4 regions of the Cellulosimicrobium sp. SJTW-1 genome follow, and region 4 is predicted to be linked to each of the others. Evidence: predicted binding sites of a transcription regulator. Region 4 holds the regulator's gene; each other region holds the start of a gene.
What was found. Region 4 encodes LexA, which represses DNA repair genes until DNA is damaged. Its sites were predicted from a motif close to TCGAACANNTGTTCGA; they were not measured.

Region 1 (4,460 bases), 210 kb from region 4:
ATAGGGCTGGCCAGGGGCGGGCGGGTACGTCACGACGGCGAGGCTAGCAACCGTGGGCGCGGCCGGAGGCCCGCCGCGGGACGGGCGGCGGGGGCCGCCGACGTATCATTCCCCTTCGTGACGATCACGATCGGTGTCCTGGCCCTCCAGGGCGACGTGCGCGAGCACCGCGCAGCGCTCGAGGCCGCGGGCGCCCGCACGGTCGGCGTCCGCCGCCCCGAGGAGCTCGCCGCGGTCGTCGGGCTCGTGCTCCCGGGCGGCGAGTCGACGACCATCGACAAGCTCCTGCGCATCTTCGAGCTCGACGAGCCGCTGCGCGCGCGCATCGCCGAGGGCCTGCCCGTCTACGGCTCGTGCGCCGGCATGATCCTGCTCGCCGACCGCATCCTGGGCGGCACCTCCGACCAGCGCACCATCGGCGGGCTCGACGTGACGGTCCGCCGCAACGCGTTCGGCCGCCAGGTCGACTCGTTCGAGACCGACCTCGCGTTCGCCGGCCTGGCGCCGGCGGACGACGGGCGCGACGGCGCACCGAGACCGGGCCAGGACGGGGACGCGGTGCACGCCGTGTTCATCCGTGCGCCCTGGGTCGAGGAGGCCGGGCCCGGGGTCGAGGTGCTCGCTCGGATCCCCGAGCACGGCGCGCCCGGCATCCCCGCGGCCGCCGCCGGTAGGATCGTCGCAGTCCAGCAGGGATCGCTGCTCGCCACCTCGTTCCACCCGGAGATCTCCGGGGACACGCGCGTGCACGAGCTGTTCGTCAGAATCGCGAAGGGGTAGGAACGCATGTCAGGGCACTCCAAGTGGGCCACGACCAAGCACAAGAAGGCGGCCATCGACGCCAAGCGCGGCAAGCTCTTCGCGAAGCTCATCAAGAACATCGAGGTCGCGGCGCGCACGGGCGGCGGTGACCCCGCGGGCAACCCGACGCTGTTCGACGCCATCCAGAAGGCGAAGAAGTCGTCGGTCCCCAACGACAACATCGACCGCGCCGTCAAGCGCGGCTCGGGCACCGGCGCCGACGCCGTCGACTACCAGACGATCATGTACGAGGGCTACGGCCCCAACGGCATCGCCGTCCTGGTCGAGTGCCTCACCGACAACAAGAACCGCGCGGCCTCCGAGGTCCGCCTCGCGTTCAGCCGCAACGGCGGCAACCTCGCCGACCCGGGCTCCGTGTCCTACCTCTTCGCGCGCAAGGGCCTCGTCGTCGTGCCGAAGGCCGAGGGCGTGACCGAGGACGACGTCATGCTCGCCGCGCTCGAGGCGGGGGCCGAGGAGGTCACCGACTCCGGCGACGTCATCGAGGTGCTGTCCGAGGCGAGCGACCTCGTCGCCGTGCGCAGCGCGATCCAGGAGGCGGGGATCGAGTACGACTCCGCCGACTCGATCTGGCACCCGTCGATGGAGGTCGAGGTCGACGCCGAGGGCGCGCGCAAGATCCTGCGCCTCATCGACGCGCTCGAGGACAGCGACGACGTGCAGAACGTCTACGCCAACTTCGACGCGTCGGACGAGGTCATGGCGGAGCTCGATAACGACGACTGATCCGGCGGAGCTCGCGTCCTGATGGTCGGGTCGCGGCGCGGCCGGGAGGTCGGTGCGCGGTCTACCATCCGCGGCGCTCGTGCCTCGCGCCGCTCCCGCCAGGCCCGCCACGACCGCGCACCGACCTCCCGGCCCCACCGCTGGCTGGTCCGTCGCCGGACCGCGTGGCACGGCCGGTCCGTGCCGTTCACGTGAAAGGGTCGAGGGGTGCGCGTTCTCGGAGTGGATCCTGGGCTGACCCGGTGCGGTGTCGGGGTGGTGGACTCCGCGCGGGGGCGGCGGGCCGAGCTCGTCGCGGTCGGGGTGATCCGGACGGACCCGGAGCTGAGCGTGGACCTGCGGCTGCTGCGGATCGCGGAGCGGCTGGACGCGTGGTTCGACGAGCACGTGCCCGACGTCGTGGCGGTCGAGCGCGTGTTCGCGCAGCACAACGTCGGGACGGTCATGGGCACCGCGCAGGCCGCGGGCATCGCGATGGTCGGGGCCGCGAAGCGGGGCGTCCCCGTCGCGCTGCACACGCCGTCGGAGGTCAAGGCCGCGGTCACCGGGAGCGGGCGCGCCGGCAAGGAGCAGGTCCAGCGCATGGTCGCGGGGATCCTCGGCCTCGCGGAGCCGCCGAAGCCCGCGGACGCGGCCGACGCGCTCGCGCTCGCGATCTGCCACCTCTGGCGCCCCGCGGGCGCCCTTCAGGGCGGCGAGCGGCACGAGCTCACCGCCGCGCAGCGCGCCTGGGCGGCCGCCGAGCACGCGGCGAAGGGACGGCGCGCGCCGCGCTAGCGGCGACGCTGCCGCCGGTCGTGCCGGTGGGGGTGCCGGCGGTCCGTGTCGGTCGGTCGGCGGGTGGGCGGCCCTTGCTAGAGTGACCGCGGTCGTACGGGTGTTCGACGCGCCCCTCGGCGCGCGGCCCGACGGCGGTCCTCGGGGCCGGCGGACCATCGGACCAGGTCGGCGGTGCCGGCCGGGAGAGGAGCCTGCGTGATCGCGTCCCTGAGCGGTGTCGTGGCGAGCGTCCAGCTCGACCGCGCCGTGCTCGAGGTCGGAGGAGTGGGCTACCTCGTCCACGCCACGCCCGCCACGCTCGCCGGCCTGCGCGTCGGGGAGACGGCGCGCCTCGCGACGAGCCTCGTCGTGCGCGAGGACTCGTTCACGCTCTACGGCTTCGCCGACGACGACGAGCGCGCCGTCTTCGAGACCGTCCAGACCGTGAGCGGCGTCGGACCGCGCCTCGCGCTCGCGATGCTCGCCGTGCACACGCCCGACGGCCTGCGCCGTGCGGTCGCGGGCGCCGACATCGCCGCGCTCGTGCGCGTCCCGGGCATCGGCAACAAGGGCGCGCAGCGGATCGCGCTCGAGCTCGGCGACAAGCTCGGCCCGCCCACGGGTGCCGACGCTCCCGAGGCGGGATCGACTGCGTCGGCGCCGCGTCCGGAGGACCGACGCGACCAGGTGGTCGAGGCGCTCGTCGGGCTCGGCTGGAACCTCAAGGCCGCGGACGACGCGGTGTCCACCGTGCTCGCCGAGGCGGGCGTCGACGTCGTCGAGGCACCCGACGTGGCGGGCGCGCTGCGTGCCGCGCTGCGGGTGCTCGGCGGGCCGAGGAGCTGACGATGGCGACCTTCGACCAGGTGGGACTCGACGACCTCGGCGGGGACGGCACGTTCTCGTCCGAGCGCATCGTCGCGGCGGGCGCGGACGACCTCGAGCGTGCGGCCGAGGCCGCGCTCCGGCCACGACGGCTGGAGGAGTTCGTCGGCCAGGCCGTCGTGCGCGACCAGCTGTCGCTCGTGCTCCAGGCCGCGCTCGCGCGGGGGAGCGCACCCGACCACGTCCTCCTGTCGGGGCCACCCGGGCTCGGCAAGACGACGCTCGCCATGATCATCGCCGCGGAGCTCGGCACGTCGCTGCGCGTGACGTCGGGGCCCGCGATCCAGCACGCCGGCGACCTCGCGGCGGTGCTGTCCTCGCTCGAGGAGGGCGAGGTCCTGTTCATCGATGAGATCCACCGGCTCGCGCGACCGGCCGAGGAGCTCCTCTACATGGCGATGGAGGACTTCCGCGTCGACGTCGTCGTGGGCAAGGGGGCCGGGGCGAGCGCCATCCCGCTCTCGCTGCCGCCGTTCACGGCGGTCGGCGCGACGACGCGCGCCGGGCTCCTGCCCGCGCCGCTGCGCGACCGGTTCGGCTTCACCGGGCACCTGGACTTCTACTCGGGCGACGAGCTCGAGCGCGTGCTGACGCGCTCGGCCGGCCTGCTGGGCGTCGCGCTCGACCCCCAGGCCGCCCGCGAGATCGCGGGGCGCTCGCGCGGGACGCCCCGCATCGCGAACCGCCTGCTGCGGCGCGTGCGCGACTGGGCGCAGGTGCGCGGCGACGGGACCATGGACCTCGCGGCCGCGCGCGCGGCCCTCGAGGTCTACGAGGTGGACCCGATCGGCCTCGACCGGCTCGACCGCGCGGTGCTCACCGCGCTGTGCACCCGCTTCAACGGCGGTCCCGTGGGCTTGACGACGCTCGCGGTGACGGTGGGCGAGGAGGCGGAGACGGTCGAGACCGTGGCCGAGCCGTACCTCGTGCGCGAGGGGCTGATCGGGCGGACGCCGCGGGGCCGCGTCGCGACCCCGGCCGCCTGGGCACACCTCGGGCTCACCCCGCCGCGCGAGGGCGGCACGCTCTTCGACGCCTGAGGCGACGCCGGCGGTCACGGGCTCGCGAGGACGCTCCGTGACGGCGGTCACAGGCGCTCCGCGGGTGGTCCTAGAATGGTCGGACCCGGGCGGGCGGAACTCCGCGGCGAGACGGCTCGTTGGTGAACCGTGCGCGCACGCCTAGACTGCGCGCAGATCCCGCACAGAACAGGACACGAGACTCCGTCATGGATATCAGCTTCATCCTCATCCTCGCCCTCGCGGCGG
Region 2 (4,460 bases), 1.8 Mb from region 4:
GTTCCGGCGACCCCGAGCGAGACGGTAGGGCGCCGGGAGGCGCAGGGTCGTGACCCTTGCGGCGGCATACTCGTCGCGGATCGGGGTGATGCCGAAAGCGCCTGCGGCCTCGGAGACGGTCGCGAGGTTCCGCTCATCGATCGAGGCGTAGCGGATCGGCTGGCGCTTCACGAACGACCCGTCACCGAGGAGGTGCGCGAGCATGACGACCTTGCGGTCGTCCCACTCCAGGTTCCGCTCCGGCCCCGGCACGTGGCGCGGCACACCGATGCGTGAGCCCACCTCCAGGTCCCCGAGCGCCGTCCAGCCGTCGTAGGTGAGGAACGGGTGGTTCGCCGTCGCCTCGATCTCCTTGCCCGACGCGAGGCGCATCCTGAACACCGGCTTCACTCCGGTGGGGAACACGTGGGTGAGGTGACGGCGCACGTACTGGAGCCGGTCGTTGAGCGCCCACACGGGGACGTCCTTGGCGTTGAGCGCGAACAGCTCACCGAGACTGGTCTCCGCGCCGGTGTCCGCGCGCAGGATCTTCGTGTCCTCGGTGAGGCAGCCCGACTCACGCAGGTCGCTCATCTGCGGCTTCTTGTCGCCACGCTGTTCCGGACCACGGTTCAGCTGCGAGATCGCGATGACAGGAACCTCGAGCTCCTTCGCGAGCAACTTGAGCGCACGCGAGAACTCCGAGACCTCCTGCTGGCGCGACTCGACGCGCTTGCCGGAGCTCATGAGCTGGAGATAGTCGATGACGACGAGCTTGAGGTCGTGCCGCTGCTTGAGCCGTCGACACTTGGCCCGGATCTCCATGAGCGACATGTTCGGCGAGTCGTCGATGAACAGCGGGGCCTCGGCGACCTTGCCCATCGTCGAGGCCAGCTTCTGCCAGTCCTGCTCGTCCATCTTCCCGGAACGCATCCGCGTGAGCGGCACCTTCGCCTCGGCGGCGAGCAGACGCATCGTGATCTCGTTGCGGCTCATCTCCAGGGAGAAGATGACGGCCGCCATTTGGTGGTGCACCGCGGCGTGCGTCGCAACATTGATTCCTAGAACGGATTTTCCAATGGCCGGGCGCGCCGCGACGACGATCATCTGGCCCGGGTGCAGGCCGTTGGTGAGCCGGTCGAAGTCGGAGTAGCCGGTAGGGACGCCGGTCATGCCCTCGCCGCGCCCCTGGGCGGCCTCGATCTCGTCGAACGTGGGCCCGAGGATCTCGGCGAGGGGGAGGTAGTCCTCCGTGGTGCGCCGCTCCGTCACGGCGTAGACCTCGGCCTGGGCGTTGTTGACGATCTCGTCGACGTCGCCGCCGTCGGTCGCGTAGCCGAGCTGCACGATGCGCGTGCCCGCCTCGACGAGACGGCGGAGGACCGCACGCTCGCGGACGATGCGCGCGTAGTACCCGGCGTTGGCGGCGGTCGGCACGCCGGCCATGAGGTCGTGGATGTAGGGCGCGCCGCCGATGCGCTGGAGCTCGCCGCGCTTGGTCAGCTCCGCGACGACGGTGATGGCGTCGGCGGGCTCGCCGCGACCGTAGAGGTCGATGATCGACTCGTAGACGATCTCGTGCGCCGGGCGGTAGAAGTCGGAGCCGCGGATCTGCTCGATGACGTCCGCGATGGCGTCCTTCGACAGCAGCATGCCGCCGAGCACGCTCATCTCGGCGGCGACGTCCTGGGGCGGCGTCCGGTCGAACCCCGACGGCCCCGGTCCCCCGTAGCTCTCCTCGAGCTCCTCGATCGACATGCGCCCCTCGCTCCCCCGGGACTGGAACGGCCCTTGCGGGACCGCACGACCGGGACCACTCTTCGTCGTACACGTGTTCTACCGCGGGCCACCCACACGACTGTCCCGGTGGCCGCGCCCCCCGCCTCCGACAGGCACGACCCCGCGACACTAGATCGCCACCGGACGCCCTGCAAACGGCCCTGTGCACGCCCGGTGGACAGGGACCCCCGTTCCTGTGGACACAGTCCCCCACACTGTGCACACCCGGTGGAAAACGGTGTGGACAACCTCACGATCTTCCTGTGTACATCGCCGTGAGCGGCCTCTGACCAGCCTCATCACTACCCTCAGGGGTGTGGAAGAAAGAAAGTCGGGCGACACGCCGACGACACGCCGGACACCGTCCGGCCACCCCGACGACATCGGGCCGCCGTCCGGCCCCGGTACGTCGTCCACAGGTCGCCGCGCACGGTCCCGGCTCGACCGCGAGATCCTGGCCCTCGCCGTCCCCGCGCTCGGCGCGCTCGTGGCCGAGCCGCTGTTCGTGCTCGTCGACAGCGCCGTCGTCGGCCACCTCGGCACCGCGCAGCTCGCAGGCCTCTCCCTCGCGTCGACCCTCCTCGTGACCCTCGTCGGCCTGTGCGTCTTCCTCGCCTACGCGACCACGGCCGCCGTCGCGCGCCGCATCGGCGCCGGCCACACGCGGGAGGCGCTCCAGTCCGGGATCGACGGCCTCTGGCTCGCCGTCGGGCTGGGTGCGCTCCTCGCGGCCGTCCTGTGGACGACGGCACCGTGGGCCGTCGGCGCGATGGGCGGCACGGGTGAGGTCGCCGAGCACGCCGTGGTGTACCTCCGCTGGTCCGCGCTCGGACTCCCCGGGATGCTCCTCGTCCTCGCGTCCACCGGCGTGCTGCGCGGCATGCAGGACACCCGGACGCCCCTGTGGGTCGCCGCGGGCGGCGCGACCTTCAACGCGGTCCTCAACGTCGTCCTCGTCTACGGGGCAGGGCTCGGGATCGCCGGGTCCGGCATCGGGACGGCCGTCGCCCAACTCACCATGGGCGCGGTACTCGTCGTGGTCGTGGTGCGCGGCGCCCGGCGGCACGGCGCGTCGCTGCGGCCCGCCGCGGGCGGGATCTGGGCCAACGCGCGCGCCGGCGCTCCGCTCTTCGTCCGCACGCTCTCGCTCCGCCTCGCGATCCTCCTCACCGTGTTCGTCGCGACCGGGCTCGGGGAGGTCACGCTCGCGGGCTACCAGGTCGTGAACTCCGTCTGGGGTCTCGCGGCCTTCGCTCTCGACGCGCTCGCCATCGCGGCGCAGGCGCTCGTCGGGCACGGGCTGGGGGCCGACGACGTCCCGCGCGTCCGCGCCGTCCTGCGCCGCACCCTCCAGTGGGGAGTGGCCGCCGGGGCAGGGCTGGGCGTCGTCATGGCCGCGGGTGGCTGGTGGTTCGCGCTCCTCTTCACGTCCGACCCCGAGGTGCGCACCGCCGTCGCCGTCGGCATGGCGGTGTGCGGCGTCCTCCTGCCGATGGCGGGGTGGGTGTTCGTGCTCGACGGCGTCCTCATCGGCGCCGGGGACGGCCGCTTCCTCGCCTGGGCGGGCATGCTCACGCTCGTGGTCTACGCGCCGTTCGCGCTCGCCGTCCGGCACTGGGCGCCCGACGGCGCGGCGGGCCTCGCGTGGCTCTGGCTCGCCTTCGCGGGGGTCTTCATGGCGGCACGCGCCGTCACCACCGGGCTCCGTGCGCGCGGGAGCGCCTGGATGGTCACCGGCACCGCCTGAGGGCTCGACGCGCGCAGCCGGCGACTGGGCCGGACGCGACGAAGGCCCGGCCCCTCCGAGGAGGGGCCGGGCCTTCGTGGACTGCTCAGCAGCAGATCAGGCAGCGACGACCTTCACCGCGAGGGTCGCGGAGACCTCCGGGTGGAGGCGGACGGAGACCGTGTAGTCCCCCGTCGCCTTGATCGGCTGACCGATCTCGATCTTGCGCTTGTCGACCGACGCACCGGCGGCCGTCACGGCGGACGCGATGTCCGCCGTCGTGACGGCGCCGAAGAGGCGACCGGCAGCGCCGGCCTTCGCCTCGACGACGACCGGCTTCGCCTGCAGCGAGTCGCGGATCGCCTTCGCGTCGTCGAGCGACGCGATCTCGCGGGCCTTGCGCGCCTTGCGGATCGCAGTCACCTGCGACTCGGCGCCCTTGGACCACGGCGTGGCGAGCTTGCGCGGGACGAGGAAGTTACGGGCGTACCCGTCCTTCACCTCGACGACGTCGCCGGGCTCACCGAGACCGGTGACCTCGTGGGTCAGGATCAGCTTGGCCATGAGTTCTCTCCCTTCCCGCTCAGCGAGCCGTCGACGTGTACGGCAGCAGCGCCATCTCGCGCGCGTTCTTCACCGCACGGGCGATCTGGCGCTGCTCCTGGACGGAGACGCCGGTCACGCGACGCGCGCGGATCTTGCCGCGGTCGGAGATGAACTTGCGCAGCAGCGCGGTGTCCTTGTAGTCGACCGACTCGATCTTGGCCGACTTCAGCGGGTTGGACTTCTTCTTGGGCTTGCGCACCACAGGCTTCGCCATGGTGTTGCTCCTCTACAAGGTGCGATCCCCGCGTGCGGACCGTGCCGACGAGCGGCGCAGCACCCGCGGGGACGGGTGTGTGTTCTGGGAGTGGCGGACGATCAGAACGGGGGCTCGTCGGAGAACGAGCCACCGGACGACGCGGGACCAGCCGTG
Region 3 (4,460 bases), 440 kb from region 4:
GGGCGACCGCGGCACCGCGTCCTACACCGCCTACAGCCGCGACCACGAGGTGCTCCTCGACGGGAGGCCGCCGCTGCCCGGCTCCGCGGACCCGGCGTTCCGCGGCGACCCGACCCGGTACAGCCCCGAGGAGCTGTTCCTCGCGAGCCTGTCGCAGTGCCACATGCTGTGGTTCCTCCACCTCGCGGCCGCGGCGGGCGTCGTCGTGCGCGAGTACGTCGACGACGCGACCGGCACCATGCGGGTCGAGTCCGGGGGCGAGGGCCAGTTCACGGACGTCACGCTGCACCCGCGCGTGGTGGTCGACGACGGACCCGGCACGGACGAGGCGGCGCTGGCGACCCTCCACCAGCGCGCGCACGACCACTGCTTCATCGCGCGCTCGGTGAACTTCCGCGTGCTCGTCGAGCCGGCGCCCGCCCGGCGCGCCGCCGCCTGACGCCGGGCACGGCGAGCGCGCGGCCCCGACGCGGCGAGCACCGAGCACGCCGCGCGGGTGCGGGCCCGCGCAGGTACGGGCCTGTTCGAGCCCGCACCCGCGCCGCACCGTCGTTACGCCGCGGACGCCTTGCGGCGCCCCGTCTTCGGCTTCTCGTCGGTCGCCCGACGCGCCGCCGCGGACCGGCCCTTCGTCGACTTGCCGGCCTTCGCCGCAGGCGCCGACGCCCCGGAGGACGCCGACGGCGCGGGCCCGACGGGCACGGGGTCGTGCCCCTCGAGGATCTCCGCGAGGAAGCGCCCGGTGTGGCTCGCCTCCACGCGCGCGACCTGCTCGGGCGTCCCCTGCGCGACGACCTTGCCGCCGCCGGAGCCGCCCTCGGGGCCCATGTCGACGACCCAGTCCGCGCTCTTGATGACGTCGAGGTTGTGCTCGATGACGAGGACGCTGTTGCCCTTGTCGACCAGCGACTGGAGCACGCCGAGCAGCTTGCGGATGTCCTCGAAGTGCAGGCCCGTCGTCGGCTCGTCGAGCACGTAGATCGTGCGGCCCGTCGAGCGCTTCTGCAGCTCGCTCGCGAGCTTGACGCGCTGCGCCTCGCCGCCCGAGAGCGTCGGGGCCGGCTGCCCGAGCCGGACGTAGCCCAGGCCGACCTCGACGAGCGTCTTGAGGTGCCGCGAGATCGCGGGCACGGCCGCGAAGAACTCGGACGCCTCCTCGATCGGCATGTCGAGCACGTCCGCGACGGTCTTGCCCTTGAAGTGCACCTCGAGCGTCTCGCGGTTGTAGCGCGCGCCGTGGCACACCTCGCACGGCACGTAGACGTCCGGGAGGAAGTTCATCTCGATCTTCAGCGTGCCGTCGCCAGAGCACGCCTCGCAGCGGCCGCCCTTGACGTTGAACGAGAACCGGCCCGGCGTGTACCCGCGCACCTTGGCCTCGGTCGTCTCCGCGAACAGCTTGCGCACGTGGTCCCACACGCCGGTGTACGTCGCGGGGTTCGACCGCGGCGTGCGCCCGATCGGGCCCTGGTCCACGTGCACGACCTTGTCGAGGTGCTCGAGGCCGGTGACGCGCGTGTGGCGGCCCGCGACCTGCCGGGCCCCGTTGAGCTCGTTGGCGAGCACGGTGTAGAGGATCGAGTTCACGAGCGTGGACTTGCCGGAGCCGGAGACGCCCGTCACCGCGGTGAACGTGCCGAGCGGGAAGCTCACGTCGATGCCCGTGAGGTTGTGCTCGCGCGCACCGACCACCTTGATCTGACGGCCCGGGTCCGTCGGGCGCCGCTGCGCCGGGAGCGGGATGCTGCGCCGCCCCGACAGGTACGCGCCCGTGACGGACTCCGGCGCCTCGAGCAGGCCCGCGTAGTCGCCCGAGTGCACGACGCGCCCCCCGTGCTCCCCCGCCCCCGGGCCGATGTCGACGACCCAGTCCGCGGTGCGGATGGTGTCCTCGTCGTGCTCGACGACGATGAGCGTGTTCCCGAGGTCGCGCAGGCGCGTGAGCGTCTCGATGAGCCGGCGGTTGTCGCGCTGGTGCAGGCCGATGCTCGGCTCGTCCAGCACGTAGAGCACGCCGACCAGGCCCGATCCGATCTGCGTCGCGAGCCGGATGCGCTGCGCCTCGCCGCCGGAGAGCGTCGCGGCCGGTCGCTCGAGCGAGAGGTAGTCGAGGCCGACGTCGAGCAGGAACCCGAGGCGCGCGTCGATCTCCTTGAGGACCTCGGTCGCGATGGCGCGCTCGCGCGCTCCCAGCTCGAGCGACCCGAGGAACGCCGCGGCCTCGCGCAGGGGCAGGCGGCACACGTCCCAGATGGACCTGCCGCCGACCTTGACCGCGAGCACCTCCGGCTTGAGCCGGGCCCCCTGGCACACGGGGCACGGGACCTCGCGCATGAAGGCCTCGTACTTCTCCTTCGACCAGTCCGACTCGGTCTCGGTGTGCCGGCGCTCGAGGAAGGTGATGACGCCCTCGAACCCGGTCGAGTACTGCCGCTCACGGCCCCAGCGGTTCTTGTACCGCACGTGCACCTGGTGGTTCTGGCCGTGGAGCACGGCCTTCTTCGCCCGCTCGGGGAGCGCGCGCCACGGCGTGTCCATGGAGAAGCCCAGGTCGTCCGCGAGCGCCGTGAGGACGCGCTCGAAGTACTCCGACGAGATCTGCGCCCACGGCGCGACCGCGCCCTCGCGCAGAGACTTCTCGTCGTCCGGCACCACGAGGTCCGGGTCCACCTCGAGACGGAACCCGATGCCCGTGCACTCCGGGCACGCGCCGTACGGCGCGTTGAAGGAGAACGTGCGCGGCTCGATCTCGTCGAGCGCGAGCTCGTGGTCGTTCGGGCACGCGCGCTTCTCCGAGAAACGGCGCTCCCGGGCCGGGTCGTCCGCGTCCGCGTCGACGAGCTCGACGACGACGAGCCCGCCCGCGAGCCCGAGGGCCGTCTCGACGGAGTCGGTGAGCCGGCGCTGGACGCCCTCGCGCGCGACGAGGCGGTCGACGACCACCTCGATGTCGTGCTTGAGCTTCTTCTCGAGCGCCGGGACGTCCGTGAGGGTGCGCACCTCGCCGTCGACGCGGGCACGGGCGAAGCCCTTGGTCTGGAGCTCCTTGAAGAGCTCGGAGTACTCGCCCTTGCGGCCGCGCACGACCGGGGCGAGGACCTGGTAGCGCGTGCCCTCGGGGAGCTCGAGGAGGCGGTCGACGATCTGCTGCGGGGTCTGCGCGGTGACGCGCTCGCCGCACACCGGGCAGTGCTGCGTCCCGGCGCGCGAGAACAGCAGGCGCAGGTAGTCGTAGACCTCGGTGATGGTGCCGACGGTCGAGCGCGGGTTGCGGTTCGTGGACTTCTGGTCGATCGAGACCGCGGGCGACAGGCCCTCGATGAAGTCGACGTCCGGCTTGTCCATCTGGCCGAGGAACTGGCGCGCGTACGCGGACAGCGACTCGACGTACCGGCGCTGCCCCTCCGCGAAGATGGTGTCGAAGGCGAGCGACGACTTGCCCGAGCCGGAGAGCCCCGTGAAGACGATGAGCTTGTCGCGCGGGAGGTCGAGGTCGACGTTGCGCAGGTTGTGCTCGCGGGCACCGGAGATGACGAGGCGATTGCTCACCGCAGCATCGTACGGCCGACCACCCACACTCGCACAGGTGTTCGACGTCACCTCCGCACGGCACCCGGCGAACGCACACGAGCGCCCCACGTCCGGGCTCTCCGCCGTGACCCGGGTCACGCGGCCCGGGGGCGCGGCGCACCGCCCGCCGCGAGCCGACGGCACACTGGGCGTATGACGTACACCGGACAGGTCGCCGTGGGCGGCCCGCACGACCTGCGACGCCTCGACGAGGTCGAGATCCGCAAGCTCGCCGTCGGGGCGCTCGCGAACGACGTCTACCTCCTCACGTGCCGGCGTACCGGTGCCCAGCTCCTCGTCGACGCCGCCGACGCGCCCGACGACGTGCTCGACCTCGTGCGGGCGGGCTCGCCGTCAGGACGGCTCGACGGCGTCGTCACGACGCACCGGCACGCCGACCATCTTCGGGCGCTCGCGTCCGTCATCGCCGCGACGGGCGCGTGGTCGGCTGCCGGCGAGCCCGACGCGGACGCGGTCGCCGCGGCGTCCGGCGTGCCCGTCGCCCGCCGCCTGCGGCACGGGGACGTGCTGCGGGTGGGCGCGCTCGACCTCGAGGTCGTGGCGCTGCGCGGGCACACGCCGGGCTCCGTCGCGCTCGCCTACCGCGAGCCGGACGACGTCGCCGAGCCCGAGGCCGTGCCTGGCCGGGTGCACCTGTTCACCGGGGACTCGCTCTTCCCCGGCGGGGTCGGGAACACCGACCGCGACCCGGCGCGGTTCGCGAGCCTGCTGTCCGACGTCGTCGGGCGCGTCTTCGACCGGTTCGACGACGCCACGTGGGTCTATCCCGGTCACGGCGCCGACACGACGCTCGGTGCCGAGCGGCCGCACCTCGCCGAGTGGCGCGAGCGGGGCTGGTAGCGCGGGTCTGGTAGCGGGCGGCCGGTGGC
Region 4 (4,460 bases):
TCGACGTCAACCGCGCGAAGGTCGAGGCCGAGGTCCTCGACCTCCAGCACGGCATCCAGTTCATGCCCATGGCGCGCGTCGAGGGGTCCGACGACGTCGCGGTGTGCGCGGGCGCCGACGTCGTCGTGGTCACGGCCGGCGCCAAGCAGAAGCCGGGCCAGACGCGTCTCGACCTCGCCGAGGGCACGATCGGGCTCATGCGGACGATCCTCCCGGGCCTCGTGGAGGTCGCCCCGGATGCCGTCTACGTCATGGTGACCAACCCGGTCGACATCGTCACGTACGCGGCGCTCAAGTTCTCGGGGCTGCCCCCGACCCAGCTCTTCGGCAGCGGCACCGTGCTCGACTCCTCGCGGCTGCGGTTCCTCGTGGCGCAGCACTGCGGCGTCGCGGTGCAGAACGTGCATGCGTACATCGCGGGGGAGCACGGCGACAGCGAGATCCCGCTCTGGAGCTCCGCGACGATCGGCGGTGCGCCGCTGCTCGAGTGGCAGGGCATCGGCGGTCGGGGACCGCTCACGGGCGACGTGCGCGACGAGATCGCGCGCGAGGTCGTGCAGTCGGCCTACCGGATCATCGAGGGCAAGGGCGCGACCAACTACGCGGTCGGGCTCGCGGGCACCCGGATCATCGAGGCGGTGCTCGCCGACGAGCACCGGGTGCTGCCCGTGTCGACGCTCCTCGACGGCATCTACGGGCTCGAGGACGTCTGCCTGTCGCTCCCGACGCTCGTCGACCGCCGGGGCGCGACGGAGCGCGTCGAGGTCCCGCTCGCGGACGACGAGCTCGCGGGCCTGCGCTCGTCCGCGGAGTCGCTGCGCGCGGTCGCGCGACGCTTCGGGCTCTGAGCCCACGGGCCCGTCGGGCCCGGCACGACGAGAGCCGGGCGGTCGAGGGACCGCCCGGCTCTCGTGGTGTCCCGAGCCTGCCAGGAGGGGCGCCCGGAGCCGCTCGGAGACCGTTCAGAGGCTGCGCAGGACGGAGACGACGCGCCCCAGCACCTGGGCGTCGTCGCCGGGGATCGGGTCGTACGCGGCGTTGTGCGGCATGAGCCACACGTGGCCGTCGGCGCGCCGCAGGCTCTTCACGGTGGCCTCGCCGTCGATCATGGCGGCCACGATCTCGCCGTTCTCCGCGACCGGCTGGCGCCGCACGACGACCCAGTCGCCGTCGCAGATCGCGGCGTCGATCATCGAGTCGCCCTGGACGCGCAGGAGGAAGAGCTCTCCCTCGCCGACGAGCTGGCGCGGCAGCGGGAAGACGTCCTCCACGACCTGCTCCGCGAGGATGGGGCCACCGGCGGCGATGCGGCCGACGACGGGGACGTACGACGGCGCGGGGTGGGCCTCGTCGTACGCGGGCTCGGGGGCCGTCCCGGCCGGCGCGAGCGGGGTGGCGCGGCGGGCGTCGTCGGGCTGGACCACCTCGATGGCGCGCGGACGGTTCGGGTCGCGCCGCAGGAACCCCTTGCGCTCGAGCGTGGTGAGCTGGTGCTTGACGGAGGACGGGCTCGTGAGCCCGACGGCCTCGCCGATCTCGCGCATGCTCGGCGGGTAGCCGCGCTGCTCGACGCACGCGCGGATGGTCTCGAGCACGAGCCGCTGGCGCGGGGTGAGCCCGTCACCCCCTGCCGACCCGTCCGGCAGCTCGCGCACCTCGGCGAGCCCCCGTGCCCTGTCCGTGCCTCGTCCCGCCATGGTCGCTCCGCCCTCGTCCGTCGCGTGCCGCCGGCGCCAACCGGGCCTGCGGCCTCCCCTCCCCGGGGCGTGCGCCCCGGGACCTCGGTCGCCCCTCCGGGTCCGAGCGGACATGTCCGGCGAACCGACCTCACCCCAGGCTAGGGGAGGATGCGACACGAATCAAACACCTGTTCGAGCATGTCTCGACTCTGTCGGTCGCTCGTGATAGACATTCGTACAGATGTTCTACGTACAGGTGTTCGACCGCAACGGGTCGGCGCGGAGATGAGGCGGGCGCGCGGGTCCGATCGACCGGGGAAGGCGATCGGGCTCGCGGGCCGGGACGGAGGGGACATGGACACGGTGGCGATGGCGACGGCAGCGCCGTCCGCGCTCGGGCGGGGCGGCGCAGCGGAGCGAGGTGCGCGCCCGGAGGCGCGGCTGCGGCTCACGCGACGCGGCCGTGCGGTCCTCGTGCTCCTCGTGGCCGTCGTGCTCGTCCTCGCGGCGCGGGTCGGGCTGGCCGTCGCGAGCGGGCCCGGGGAGCCGGTCGAGGTCCGCGTCCACGTCGTGAGCGCGGGGGAGACGCTGTGGGAGCTCGCCCAGGGCGTCGCGACCCCGGGGGAGGACCTCCGTGAGGTGGTCAGCGGGCTCGTGGAGCTGAACGGCCTGTCGTCGTCCGGCGTGCGGGCCGGCCAGACCATCCTGCTCCCGGTCGCCGAGCGGTGACGCGACGCGCGCGGTCCAGATCCTGTGACGCAGCACACGGCGCCGACGCGCGACAGGTGGCGGCCGAGGGTTGCGCCGGCGCCTTAGGTCCGCCTAAGTTAGTGTCACCTCACACGCCGGCTGGGGGCTGGGCGGACGAGGCGAGGAGTGTGCGGACCACCGCGACTCCTGTGCACGTCGCCGCGCGCGAGGCGAGTCGCGCGCGAGATGGGGACGGGGGCGTCCCGACGGGGGCGGTCGACTTCGACCGCCCCCGTTCTGCTGTCCGCGGCCCGGCGCGTCGTCGGCGTGTTGCACCGCGCGCCCGCGACGACATACGTTCGTCGCGCCGACCTGTCGGCGCGACCCGCGGAGGAGCCCGCCATGCACTGCCCGTTCTGCCGTCACGCGGACTCCCGCGTCGTCGACTCCCGCACGTCCGACGACGGTGCCTCCATCCGCCGGCGACGCCAGTGCCCGGAGTGCAACCGTCGCTTCACCACGATCGAGACCGCCAGCCTGTCCGTGGTCAAGCGGTCCGGCGTGACCGAGCCCTTCTCGCGCGAGAAGATCGTCAACGGCGTCCGCAAGGCCTGCCAGGGGCGCCCGGTGAACGAGGACGACCTCGCCGTCCTCGCGCAGCGCGTCGAGGAGACCATCCGCGCGAGCGGGAGCGCCGAGCTCGACGCCTACGAGATCGGTCTCGCGATCCTCGGGCCGCTGCGCGAGCTCGACGAGGTCGCCTACCTGCGCTTCGCGAGCGTCTACCAGGCGTTCGACTCGCTCGAGGACTTCGAGAGCGCCATCACGTCGCTGCGCGTCGACCGGGAGGAGCGCGAGGCGGCGGCGGGCCGTGCGGCGGCCGAGGCCACCGACGACGTCGCGACCGACCGCGAGACGGCACCCCAGGCCTGACGGTCACGCGACGGTCCCGCGCCTCGCGCCTCCGGTCCGAGGTTCGGTCCGCACAGCCGGACACGGCTGCGCGCGGCCGCGGCGCTACAGGTCGCTGGACCGCGTCGCCCAGATGTTGATGCCCGTGTCCACGGGGAGGTCGTCGACGGCCGCGAGCTCCTCGGGGGAGAGGTCGGGGGCCTCGAGGGCCGCGAGGTTGTCGTCGAGCTGGCGCGTCGAGCTCGCGCCGAGCAGGACCGACGTGACGCGCTGGTCGCGCAGCGCCCAGCGGATCGCCGTGGACGCGAGCGTCCGCCCGTGGGCGCGCGCGAGCCCGTCCAGATGGCGCACGCGGTCGAGGTTCTCCTCCGAGAGGAACGCCGGGCGCAGCGGCCCGCCGCGCGCCGCGCGCGACCCGTCCGGGACCCCGTGGAGGTAGCGGTCCGTGAGCATGCCCTGGGCGAGCGGGGAGAACGCGACGACGCCGAGCCCTTCGTCGCCCGCGACGTCGAGCACGGTGGCCCCCGCCTCGTCGTGCGGGTCGGGCGCCTCGATCCACCGGTTGAGCATGGAGTAGGAGACCTGGGTGACGACGAGCTCGACCCCGACGTCGGCCGCGACCCGCAGGGCCTCGCGCGTGCGCCGCGCCGAGTACGACGAGATGCCGGCGTAGCGGGCGCGCCCCGACCGGACCGCCGTCGCCAGCGCACCGATGGTCTCCCCGAGCGGGGTGGAGGGGTCGTAGCGGTGCGAGTAGAAGATGTCGACGTGGTCGAGCCCGAGCCGGCGCAGCGACGCGTCGAGGGACGAGAGCAGGTACTTCCGGGACCCGCCCTCGCCGTAGGGGCCGGGTCCCATGCGGTAGCCCGCCTTGGTGGTCACGACGAGCTCGTCGCGCACGGGCCGGAGCTCGCGCGCGAGCAGCCGGCCCAGCGACTCCTCCGCGGCACCGCCGGGCGGCCCGTAGTTGTTCGCGAGGTCGAGGTGCGTCACGCCGCGGTCCACGGCGCGCAGCACGATCTCGCGCTGCGTCGAGAAGCGGTCGGCGACGCCGAAGTTCTGCCAGAGCCCGAGCGCGACCTCCGGCAGGCGCAGGCCGCTCCGGCCGAGCGCGCGGTGCGGGAGCTCGGCACGCGCCGGCGCGGGACCGCCTGTGGCGTGGGGAGGAGCGGGGGAGAC

Region 1: a site for LexA is predicted at 2,418-2,433, ahead of ruvA (Holliday junction branch migration protein RuvA). Genes of this name have one in related genera too.
Region 2: a site for LexA is predicted at 1,803-1,818, ahead of RSE42_RS19015 (replicative DNA helicase). Genes of this name have one in related genera too.
Region 3: a site for LexA is predicted at 3,579-3,594, ahead of uvrA (excinuclease ABC subunit UvrA). Genes of this name have one in related genera too.

Annotation. Positions count from the first base shown of each region.
Region 1 covers NZ_CP136680.1:1,987,403-1,991,862, forward strand. Annotated here, with positions in the region: gene RSE42_RS09045 (hypothetical protein) at 1-33, opposite strand, end outside; gene pdxT (pyridoxal 5'-phosphate synthase glutaminase subunit PdxT) at 118-780, shown strand; gene RSE42_RS09055 (YebC/PmpR family DNA-binding transcriptional regulator) at 787-1,548, shown strand; gene ruvC (crossover junction endodeoxyribonuclease RuvC) at 1,756-2,325, shown strand; gene ruvA (Holliday junction branch migration protein RuvA) at 2,524-3,153, shown strand; gene ruvB (Holliday junction branch migration DNA helicase RuvB) at 3,156-4,232, shown strand; gene yajC (preprotein translocase subunit YajC) at 4,421-4,460, shown strand, end outside.
Region 2 covers NZ_CP136680.1:4,232,777-4,237,236, forward strand. Annotated here, with positions in the region: gene RSE42_RS19015 (replicative DNA helicase) at 1-1,737, opposite strand, end outside; gene RSE42_RS19020 (MATE family efflux transporter) at 2,141-3,505, shown strand; gene rplI (50S ribosomal protein L9) at 3,602-4,048, opposite strand; gene rpsR (30S ribosomal protein S18) at 4,068-4,304, opposite strand; gene RSE42_RS19035 (single-stranded DNA-binding protein) at 4,406-4,460, opposite strand, start outside.
Region 3 covers NZ_CP136680.1:2,213,119-2,217,578, forward strand. Annotated here, with positions in the region: gene RSE42_RS10120 (OsmC family protein) at 1-439, shown strand, start outside; gene uvrA (excinuclease ABC subunit UvrA) at 553-3,549, opposite strand; gene RSE42_RS10130 (MBL fold metallo-hydrolase) at 3,724-4,431, shown strand.
Region 4 covers NZ_CP136680.1:1,773,988-1,778,447, forward strand. Annotated here, with positions in the region: gene RSE42_RS08040 (L-lactate dehydrogenase) at 1-848, shown strand, start outside; gene lexA (transcriptional repressor LexA) at 963-1,697, opposite strand; gene RSE42_RS08050 (LysM peptidoglycan-binding domain-containing protein) at 2,034-2,408, shown strand; gene nrdR (transcriptional regulator NrdR) at 2,772-3,302, shown strand; gene RSE42_RS08060 (aldo/keto reductase) at 3,387-4,460, opposite strand, start outside.